One region of the Geobacillus sp. YHL genome, then DNA from elsewhere that is predicted to be linked to it. Evidence: riboswitches for the same ligand, from Rfam matches in the RefSeq annotation. Region 1 holds a riboswitch; each other region holds the start of a gene.

Evidence for each region. A riboswitch is a leader RNA that binds a small molecule or an ion and turns the genes downstream of it on or off. The one in region 1 is predicted to bind S-adenosylmethionine.
Region 2: linked by a shared signal. The riboswitch ahead of JCR24_RS10045 (phosphoadenylyl-sulfate reductase) and the one ahead of JCR24_RS05810 (methionine biosynthesis PLP-dependent protein) in region 1 are both predicted to bind S-adenosylmethionine.
Region 3: linked by a shared signal. The riboswitch ahead of mtnW (2,3-diketo-5-methylthiopentyl-1-phosphate enolase) and the one ahead of JCR24_RS05810 (methionine biosynthesis PLP-dependent protein) in region 1 are both predicted to bind S-adenosylmethionine.
Region 4: linked by a shared signal. The riboswitch ahead of mtnK (S-methyl-5-thioribose kinase) and the one ahead of JCR24_RS05810 (methionine biosynthesis PLP-dependent protein) in region 1 are both predicted to bind S-adenosylmethionine.

What each region holds. Positions count from the first base shown of each region.
Region 1 is NZ_JAEIGB010000003.1:271,135-273,332, reverse strand. It holds gene metC (cystathionine beta-lyase) at 1-155, opposite strand, end outside; gene JCR24_RS05810 (methionine biosynthesis PLP-dependent protein) at 159-1,262, opposite strand; SAM riboswitch class I at 1,464-1,574, opposite strand; gene JCR24_RS05805 (alpha/beta hydrolase) at 1,761-2,198, shown strand, end outside.
Region 2 is NZ_JAEIGB010000009.1:60,465-62,662, forward strand. It holds gene sat (sulfate adenylyltransferase) at 1-252, opposite strand, end outside; gene JCR24_RS10045 (phosphoadenylyl-sulfate reductase) at 527-1,234, opposite strand; SAM riboswitch class I at 1,360-1,464, opposite strand; gene JCR24_RS10050 (DUF1128 domain-containing protein) at 1,594-1,818, opposite strand; gene JCR24_RS10055 (low molecular weight protein-tyrosine-phosphatase) at 2,168-2,198, shown strand, end outside.
Region 3 is NZ_JAEIGB010000018.1:51,482-53,679, forward strand. It holds gene JCR24_RS13725 (pyridoxal phosphate-dependent aminotransferase) at 1-808, shown strand, start outside; SAM riboswitch class I at 893-1,001, shown strand; gene mtnW (2,3-diketo-5-methylthiopentyl-1-phosphate enolase) at 1,073-2,198, shown strand, end outside.
Region 4 is NZ_JAEIGB010000018.1:48,579-50,776, forward strand. It holds gene mtnK (S-methyl-5-thioribose kinase) at 22-1,212, opposite strand; SAM riboswitch class I at 1,351-1,519, opposite strand; gene JCR24_RS13720 (carbon-nitrogen family hydrolase) at 1,614-2,198, opposite strand, start outside.

The DNA of each region.
Region 1 (2,198 bases):
CCGGAGCGGCTGTAGTCGTATTTGCCGAATGAATCGAAATCGAACTGATGGAACGTGGAGGCGTGCTGGATCGGCACGCTCACCGCCCCGGTTGCGCGGTCGACTTTCCATTCGTTATGGAGCAGTTTCGTCGAAAACGACCATTCCTGTTCCATCGCTTACACCTCTTTCATGTTTTTCAATGCCTGCGCCAAGTCGGCGATCAAATCGTCAGCGTGCTCAATGCCGACCGAGAAACGGAGCAGCCGGTTGCAAATACCGTTTTGGATGCGGATTTCCTCAGGAATGTCCGCATGCGTCTGCGTCGCTGGGTACGTAATAAAGCTTTCGACTCCGCCCAGGCTTTCCGCGAACGTAATGAGGCTCAAGCTTTTTAAAAACCCGTTCACCCACTTTTCATCGGCAATCCGGAACGACAGCATCCCGCCTCTTCCTGGATATAAGACGTCTGTAACATCTTCATGTTCGCGCAAAAAGGCGCTGATGCGCTTGGCGTTTTCTTCATGCTGGCGCATCCTTAGCGCCAGCGTTTTCATCCCGCGAATCAACAGCCACGAATCAAACGGCGACAAAACCGCGCCGATGGCGTTCTGATACTCGGCCAGGCGTTGACAGAGCTCCTCGCCCTTGGCGACGACAAGGCCGGCCAGCACATCGTTATGGCCGCCTAAATATTTCGTCGCGCTGTGGATGACAATATCCGCTCCTTGTTCGATTGGGCGTTGGAGCACCGGCGTGTAAAACGTGTTATCGACGATCAGCAGCAGCCCATGCCGTTTGGCGAGCTTGGCGACCGCCGAAATATCCGCCTCCTGCATCAATGGGTTCGTCGGCGTTTCCAAAAAGATGGCTTTCGTTTTTTCCGTTATGGTTTCTTCCACTGCATCGAGGTCAGCAAAGTCAACGTAATGAAACCCAAGACCGTACTTGCGCCAGCCGCGCTCAAACAGGCGGTACGTGCCGCCGTAAAGGTCGGCCGATACGAGAAACTCATCTCCGCTCTCAAACAAGGCGAGCACCGTCTGAATGGCGGCCATGCCGGAGCTGAACGCATAGCCTTGGTCGCCGCCTTCCAGTCTCGCGATTGCTTCTTCGACGATTTTGCGCGTCGGGTTGCCGGTGCGGATGTAGTCAAACCCAGTCGACTCTCCGATGCCGGCATGGCGGTAGGCGGTGGAAAAATAAACCGGCGGGTTGACCGTCCCCGTCACCGTTTCGCTCCGGTTGCCAATTTGCGCTAACAACGTCTCCAGTTTCTCCATCTCATCTCTCTCCTTCTGCTGAAAATTCCATCATGGATCAACGGCCGACCACTTAATGCCCAACGAAGCACCACTGTCCGTTGGGCAGCGGCCAAGCGCCTTCGTCCGAAACCGCCTCGCGGTTGATGGAAGCGGCCGCTTGAATAAATAAAAAAAGTCTTCTAAGAAGAAGACTTTTCCATACACATGGGGTCATGCTTCTTCTTATCTGCCGAATTGAATGCTCAATTCGCTGGATTTAGCACCTGGCCGTCGGGCGGCTGGTTGCTGAAGCTTCATTGGGCCAGTTCCCTCCGCTTCTCTTGATAAGAATGGGACGCGTATTCAATTTTTTTAAATTTAATAAAAATGTAACGCATTCCCCACGTTTTTGCAAGCCATTTTTTTGTCAGCGGTGCGATTCGGCAAATTCGCGAAAAATTCGAGCCCTTCATTAACATCTTTGGGCGCAAATATGTTACAATAACAGATGAACTTACGCTTTCATGGAGGATGGTCATGGCGACAGCAACAGGAACGATGCGCGACTGCAAGTTGTACAGCGGAGAGCTGCAAGAAGAAATCGAACTGCTCATCTACTTGCCAAGCAATTTTTCGCCGCTTTACAAATATTCTTTATTAATCGCGCAAGACGGCAAAGATTATTTTATGTATGGAAAAATGAAAACCGTCATCGAAACGCTGATGGAAGAAGGAACAATCGACCGGACGATCGTCGTCGGCATCCCGTATCGGAACGTCAACGACCGCTACGAGAAATACCACCCGGAAGGACGAAAGCACGAAGCATACCTTCGTTTTTTAGCCCATGAGCTCGTCCCGTTTTTGGACCGCGAACTGCCGACATACCAAATGGGCAAAGGCCGGGCGCTGATCGGCGATTCGCTCGGCGGAACGGTGTCGCTTCTAGCCGGGTTGTTGTATCCGCATACATTT
Region 2 (2,198 bases), on a different contig from region 1:
TTCTTCGGTTACCGCGAGCGTGATCGGAATGCTCCAGACGGTGCCGTCAGAAAGACGCATGGTTTCAACAACCGCGTCGTAATCCGTTTTCGTTAAAAAACCAGTGAGGGGGCTGTAGGCGCCCGTTCCGATCAGCTCCAAGTCGCTCAGTTCGGCTTTGGAGAGCTCGATCGTTTTGGTCGCCTCATCAAGCGGATAGTCCGGATTCCAACGATTGATCAATGTGCCGCCATGCGGGATGCTTACGCTCATGTTCATAACCTCCTAGATTGATAGATGTTGTGAAATGCCGCTGCCATGTTCATGAGGCAAGCGCTCTTTTTTTTAGGCTAATGACGCCAAGCAGACGCTCAAGATGGCGATGACCGTATAGACGTCGCTGTCAAACAGCAGCTTGACGATTCGGAATGGCGTCCGATTCATCAGCGACGCCTATCGAGGCCGCCGCGCCGCTTGCCCCGATGTTCATGGCGAAGAAAAAGGATGCGATCAAAGCAATGGCAAGGAGCATGTCAATGTTCTCTCCTTAGGCGAGATGGAGACCGCATTCCGTCTTTCCTTGGCCAGCCCAGCGCCCGGAGCGCAAGTCGTTCGGATCTGTAGCCGGAGCGGTGCACGGGGCGCAACCGATGCTCGGGTAGCCGCGGTCGTGGAGCACGTTGTACGGAAGGCCGTGTTTATACACGTAATTCCAAACGTCTTTCCACGTCCAGTGAATGAGCGGACAAACTTTAATCGAACGGAACTTGTCGTCTTTGTTAATGTACTCGACATGCCGCCGCGTCGGCGATTGCTCGCGGCGCAAGCCGGAAATCCACGCCGTCACCCCGGTCAGCACCTCGCGCAGCGGAATGACTTTGCGCAGCTCACAGCATTTGTTCGGGTCGCGTTTCCATAACTCGTCGCCAAACTGCGCCTTCTGTTCTTCCAACGTCAAGCGCGGCTGCTTCATCACGATGCGAAGCGACGGATATTTTTCTTTCACTTTCGCGATCGTATCGTACGTCTCTGGAAAATGCAGGCCGGTATCCAAAAAGACGATTTCGGCGTCCGGTTTGACTTGGGAGATGAGATCAATCAGCACAATCCCCTCGATGCCGAAGCTGCACGCGTATACGATCTCATCGCCGTATTCGCGATACGCCCAGGCCAGGACGTCAAGCGCCCCTTTTGTTTCATTATCGGACGGAAAAGACGGTTTTTCCGCCTTTTCCCACTGATCATACGTGAGCATCGGTTTCTCCTCCTCACAAAATCAAAGAAAATCCACGTAATTAGTCGGATATATAGCGGCCAAACGGCAATTCGGCGGCGAAAATCCTTCCTTGCATGAATCAGAAAGAGCGGGAGAAAGGGTGCCCCTTATTTTACTAAAGATCTTCTTTAGCTGGAATTGGCACTTTGCTATAGGCGGCAGGTTGTCGGAGTTCATTGAGCCCATTCCTCCCTCACTCTCGAGCAACGTATGCAACGCATGTCATTTAATTGATTAAAATTTTAGCACAATTGACGATAATGTCAATCATAGTTTTTCGATAGGAATTGTTTTTATACGAAACAGCTGCATTGCCTGCCTAGCAGCAGATGGGAGCGTTATTTTTTGCGCAGGCTTCCGAGCTCTTCGACAATCGCCTGCATTTCGCTTGGGCTGAACGTCTCGCGTTTCATCACCATCTCGTAAATGTCTCTCAACTCATCGTACCATTCCTCGGAAAAATGGGACGGCTTGATGGCATCCAAGTTCAGCACTTTCAACTTTTGCTTCAACTGTTCGATCATGTAGGCGACGTTTTCCGCCGACCGTTTTGATAAATCCATTCGTTTACTCCTTTCATGGCAAGTTACTATGTATTGTACCATAGGTGCAGGAAGAATGGGGAGAGATTGCATGGCTTGCTTTTCTGATGAAAAACGGATGATGTGGTAAAATGTAGGTGCACATGCATAGTGCCAGTCTAAAAGGTTGGTGAAACACCGCGTTTTCTTCAAAATGGTTGTCGTGAACGCGCGCAAGAGTTGTTGGCCCATTCGCACACGCTCCCCCGCTGGAGTTGTTTTGTCGTGACATCCCCGTCCTTTTAGGGCCAAAAAGGGCTAGATGAAAAGAAATGAAGGAAAACTAACGGTGGAAAGCACCGTGGACATAGAGAGAGGGGTGGCTGTTTGGATGATTAAAGTGCTGTTTGTTTGTCTTGGAA
Region 3 (2,198 bases), on a different contig from region 1:
CCCGGGCTATCCGGACTATTGGTCGGGGATCGCGCTTGCCCGCGCGCGGATGGAAATGATGCCGCTTGTTGCGGAAAACGGTTTTTTGCCGGACTATGAAGCCATTCCGGCGGCAGTGGCCGACCGAGCGAAGCTCATGTTTTTAAACTATCCGAACAATCCGACCGGCGCGACGGCGACAAAGGAATTTTTCGCGGAGACGGTGGCGTTTGCCGCCAAGCACGGCATTGCCGTCGTGCACGATTTCGCTTATGGGGCGATCGGCTTTGACGGCCGGAAACCGGTCAGCTTCCTGGAAGTCGATGGGGCGAAAGACGTCGGCGTCGAAATTTATACGTTTTCGAAAACATACAATATGGCCGGCTGGCGTGTGGCGTTTGCCGTCGGCAACGAGCGGATCATTCGGGCGCTTGAGCTTTTGCAGGATCATTTGTATGTCAGCTTGTTCGGCGCCATCCAGGAAGCGGCCGCCGCGGCGCTCCTTGGTCCGCAAGATTGTGTCACGGAGCTGGTCGCATTGTATGAGGCGCGCCGCAATGCGTTCATCGCTGCGCTCTGCGAGGCCGGCTGGGAGGTGCAGGCGCCATCCGGGTCGTTTTTCGCCTGGCTTCCGCTGCCAAAAGGCATATCATCCGCTGAGTTTGCCGACATGCTGCTTGAGCGGGCGCATGTCGCCGTCGCCCCAGGCATCGGGTTCGGCGAGCACGGCGAAGGGTATGTGCGCGTCGGCCTCTTGACCGATGAAGCGCGGCTTCGCGAAGCAGCGGAGCGGATCGGCCGCCTTGGATTGTTCGAAAAAAATTTTTGAAAAATGATTGACAACGCCAATCGGCGATGTCATAATTCAAAGTAAATTTGCCAATTGTTTGATAAGTGCATAAACGAGCAGGCTTTCTTATCAAGAGCAGGCGGAGGGACGAGCCCAATGAAGCCCGGCAACCGGCTTGGCGCGCGCCAAGCACGGTGCTAATTCTTGCAGCGGAAACGCTGAGAGATAAGAAGAGCGCCATGGATGAGTGACGCCTCTTCTTATGAAGAGGCGTTTTTATTTCGAGATTGAGAGGGATGAACGATGAGTGCAGTGATGGCAACGTATTTGCTTCATGATGAAACAGACATTCGGAAAAAGGCGGAAGGGATCGCGCTCGGCTTGACGATCGGCACGTGGACCGACTTGCCGGCGTTGGAGCAGGAGCAGCTTCGCAAACATAAAGGGGAAGTCGTCGCTATTGAAGAGCTTGGCGAAAGCGAGCGGGTAAACGCCTATTTCGGCAAGCGGCTGAAGCGGGCGATCGTCAAAATCGCCTACCCGACAGTCAACTTCAGCGCCGATTTGCCGGCATTGTTGGTCACGACGTTCGGCAAGCTGTCGCTCGACGGTGAAGTGCGGCTGCTTGATTTAGAGTTTCCGGATGAATGGAAGCGACAGTTTCCTGGGCCGCGCTTTGGCATCGACGGCATTCGCGACCGAGTCGGGGTGCATAACCGCCCACTGTTGATGAGCATTTTTAAAGGCATGATCGGCCGCGATTTGGCGTACTTGACGTCGGAATTGAAAAAACAGGCGCTCGGCGGCGTTGACCTGGTCAAAGACGATGAAATTTTGTTTGACAGCGAACTTCTTCCGTTTGAAAAGCGGATCACCGAGGGCAAGGCGGCGCTTCAGGAAGTGTACGAACAAACGGGCAAGCGGACGTTGTATGCCGTCAACTTGACCGGCAAAACGTTTGCGTTAAAGGACAAAGCGAAACGAGCCGCCGAGCTTGGCGCTGATGTGCTGTTGTTTAACGTCTTCGCTTATGGGCTTGACGTGTTGCAGGCGTTGCGCGAGGATGAGGAGATTGCGGTGCCGATTATGGCTCACCCGGCGTTCAGCGGCGCTGTTACGACGTCCGAATTTTATGGGGTGGCGCCTTCGCTTTGGCTTGGAAAGCTTTTGCGGCTCGCCGGCGCCGACTTTGTCCTGTTCCCGTCGCCGTATGGCAGCGTGGCCTTGGAGCGTGAGCAGGCGCTTGGCATCGCAAGGGCGCTCACCGACGACCAAGAGCCGTTTGCCCGGGCGTTTCCGGTGCCGTCGGCCGGCATTCACCCGGGATTGGTGCCGCTCATCATCCGCGATTTCGGCCTTGACACCATCGTCAACGCCGGCGGCGGCATTCACGGCCATCCGGACGGGGCGATCGGGGGCGGCCGGGCGT
Region 4 (2,198 bases), on a different contig from region 1:
GGCGGGCCGGATCGAATGGCATTACTGCTTGGTTTCGGCGAGCAGCCGGCGGAAGCCATCCGTTCCTGTCAGCTCAGCCCGCTCAATGATCAAGCGGCGGCCGAGGCGGAGCGCATGCCGTTTGGCAACAAGCCGTTCATCTTTGTGCTCGATGCCGTCAAGGTCCGCCACATGGGCGAGGCCGATCGTCCGGCGGATGACTTCGCAGCCGGCAAAGCCGACGGCGTCGATGAACGCGTGCCGGAGCACGTCCTCGAGCAAGCCCGGCGTCGCGGCGTACGTTTCCACGCTCTCGGTGCGCCAAAGGTTTGAGAACACGGACGCAAAGACGTCCCATGTCCGGTCGATGTGGTCAAAGAGCGGTTGGCGCTCTAATTCAGAGCGGGACAACGCATTTAACAGCAAATTGGCAAAAAATTGGCCAAGGTCAAACCCGATCGGACCGTAAAAGGCGAATTCTGGGTCGATCACTTTCGTTTCGTCGGCGCTTACGAAAATGCTGCCGGTATGCAAATCGCCATGCAAGAGCACATCGGCTTCGGTTAAAAACTTGCGCTTCAGCTTTGCTGCTTCTAGGTGCAAGCGGTCATCGCGCCAAAGCGCTTCAACGTCTGGGCGCAATTCGTCTTCAAAGTTGTTCGTTTCGTGGTCAAAAAACGGGTCGGTGAAGACGAGGTCTTCCGTGATTTTGCACAGTTCCGGATTGACGAAGCTTTGCGCCAATTTCTTTTTCTCTTGCTGGTTCATGCCGAAATCAGACGTATAAAACGCCGTCTTGGCGACAAACTCGCCGATATGCTGGGACAAAAGCGGATACGTTTTTCCTTCGATCAACCCTTTGCGGGCGATTTGCAAACGGGATAAGTCTTCCATCACCGTAATGGCGAGCGATTCGTCAGAATAGTAGACTTTCGGCACGTATTGCGGCACATAGCTCGCAAACGTGCGCAGCGCGTTGCTTTCGATGACGGCGCGCTTTAACGTAAGCGGCCAGCTTTCGCCGACCACTTTGGCGTACGGCAACGCTTGTTTGATGATTACGCCTTGCTTTGTTTCTTGGTCGACGATATGAAACACTAAGTTCAAGTTGCCGTCGCCGATCTCGCGGCACAAAAGAGGCGCCCCGTCGCGGAATAAGCCGAGGCGGACAGCGAGAGATACCGCCTTCGGTTCGGTCAGCGGTTCGTAAACCGATGTTTGAACAGTGGTCATTGCCTTGTTCCCCCTTTTTTCATTTCGCTCGTTTTCAAATGCCGGTTCTGACGCGCGCTAAAACTCGGCGTTTCCGGCAAATGAAAAAGCCTCTTTCGCATACGGAAAGAGGCTTGAAGATTCATTCGTTCTTCGCGCCTCTTATCTTTCAGAAAGACATCGGTCTTTCTGTTGGACTTAGCACCGTGCCCTGCGGAAGCATGACGCTTCCGGCGCCGCCCTTGGCGTGCGCCCTATCTCACGATAGTATTACGGTCGGTTGCTGGGCTTCATTGGGCCAATTCCCTCAGCCAACTCTTGATAAGAGTACCGATTTCTCGTATTCAGTTTTTGCAATTTTCACGATGTTGTCAATCGTTTGGTTGTTTGATTCGAATGATACATGGTCGATCAATCGATTGTCAATACGTTTTGAAAAAATTTTTTGCCGCTTCGTAGTCGTGCGGCCGGCGGTCGGCAAACACCGGGATGCGCGCGCGGACGTCCGCAACGAGTGCGGGATCGATGTCGGCCGAGAGAATGCCCGGCTTCTCGTCCGCCTCGGCGATCACTTCGCCCCATGGGTCGATGACGAGCGAATGGCCGGCAAAGACGTTGTTCGGGTCGCGGCCAGCCCGGTTGCAGGCGACGACGTAGCATTGGTTTTCAATCGCCCGCGCCATCAAGAGCGTCCGCCAATGGTGCAGGCGGGGAAGCGGCCATTCGGCGACGACAAACAGCACTTCCGCCCCAGCCATAGCATGGGCGCGAATCCACTCCGGAAAGCGGATGTCATAGCAAATGACCCCGGCGCATGAAAGCCCGTCAAGCGAAAACAAACCTAAGCTGCTTCCCGGCTGCAAATACAAATGTTCATCCATCAATTGGAACAGGTGAAGCTTGCTGTATTCGCCAACGATTTGACCGTTCCGGTCGGCGACGATCATCGTGTTCGTCACGCCGGTTGTTGTTTTTTTAGCGACCGAGCCGGCGACGAGATGGATGCT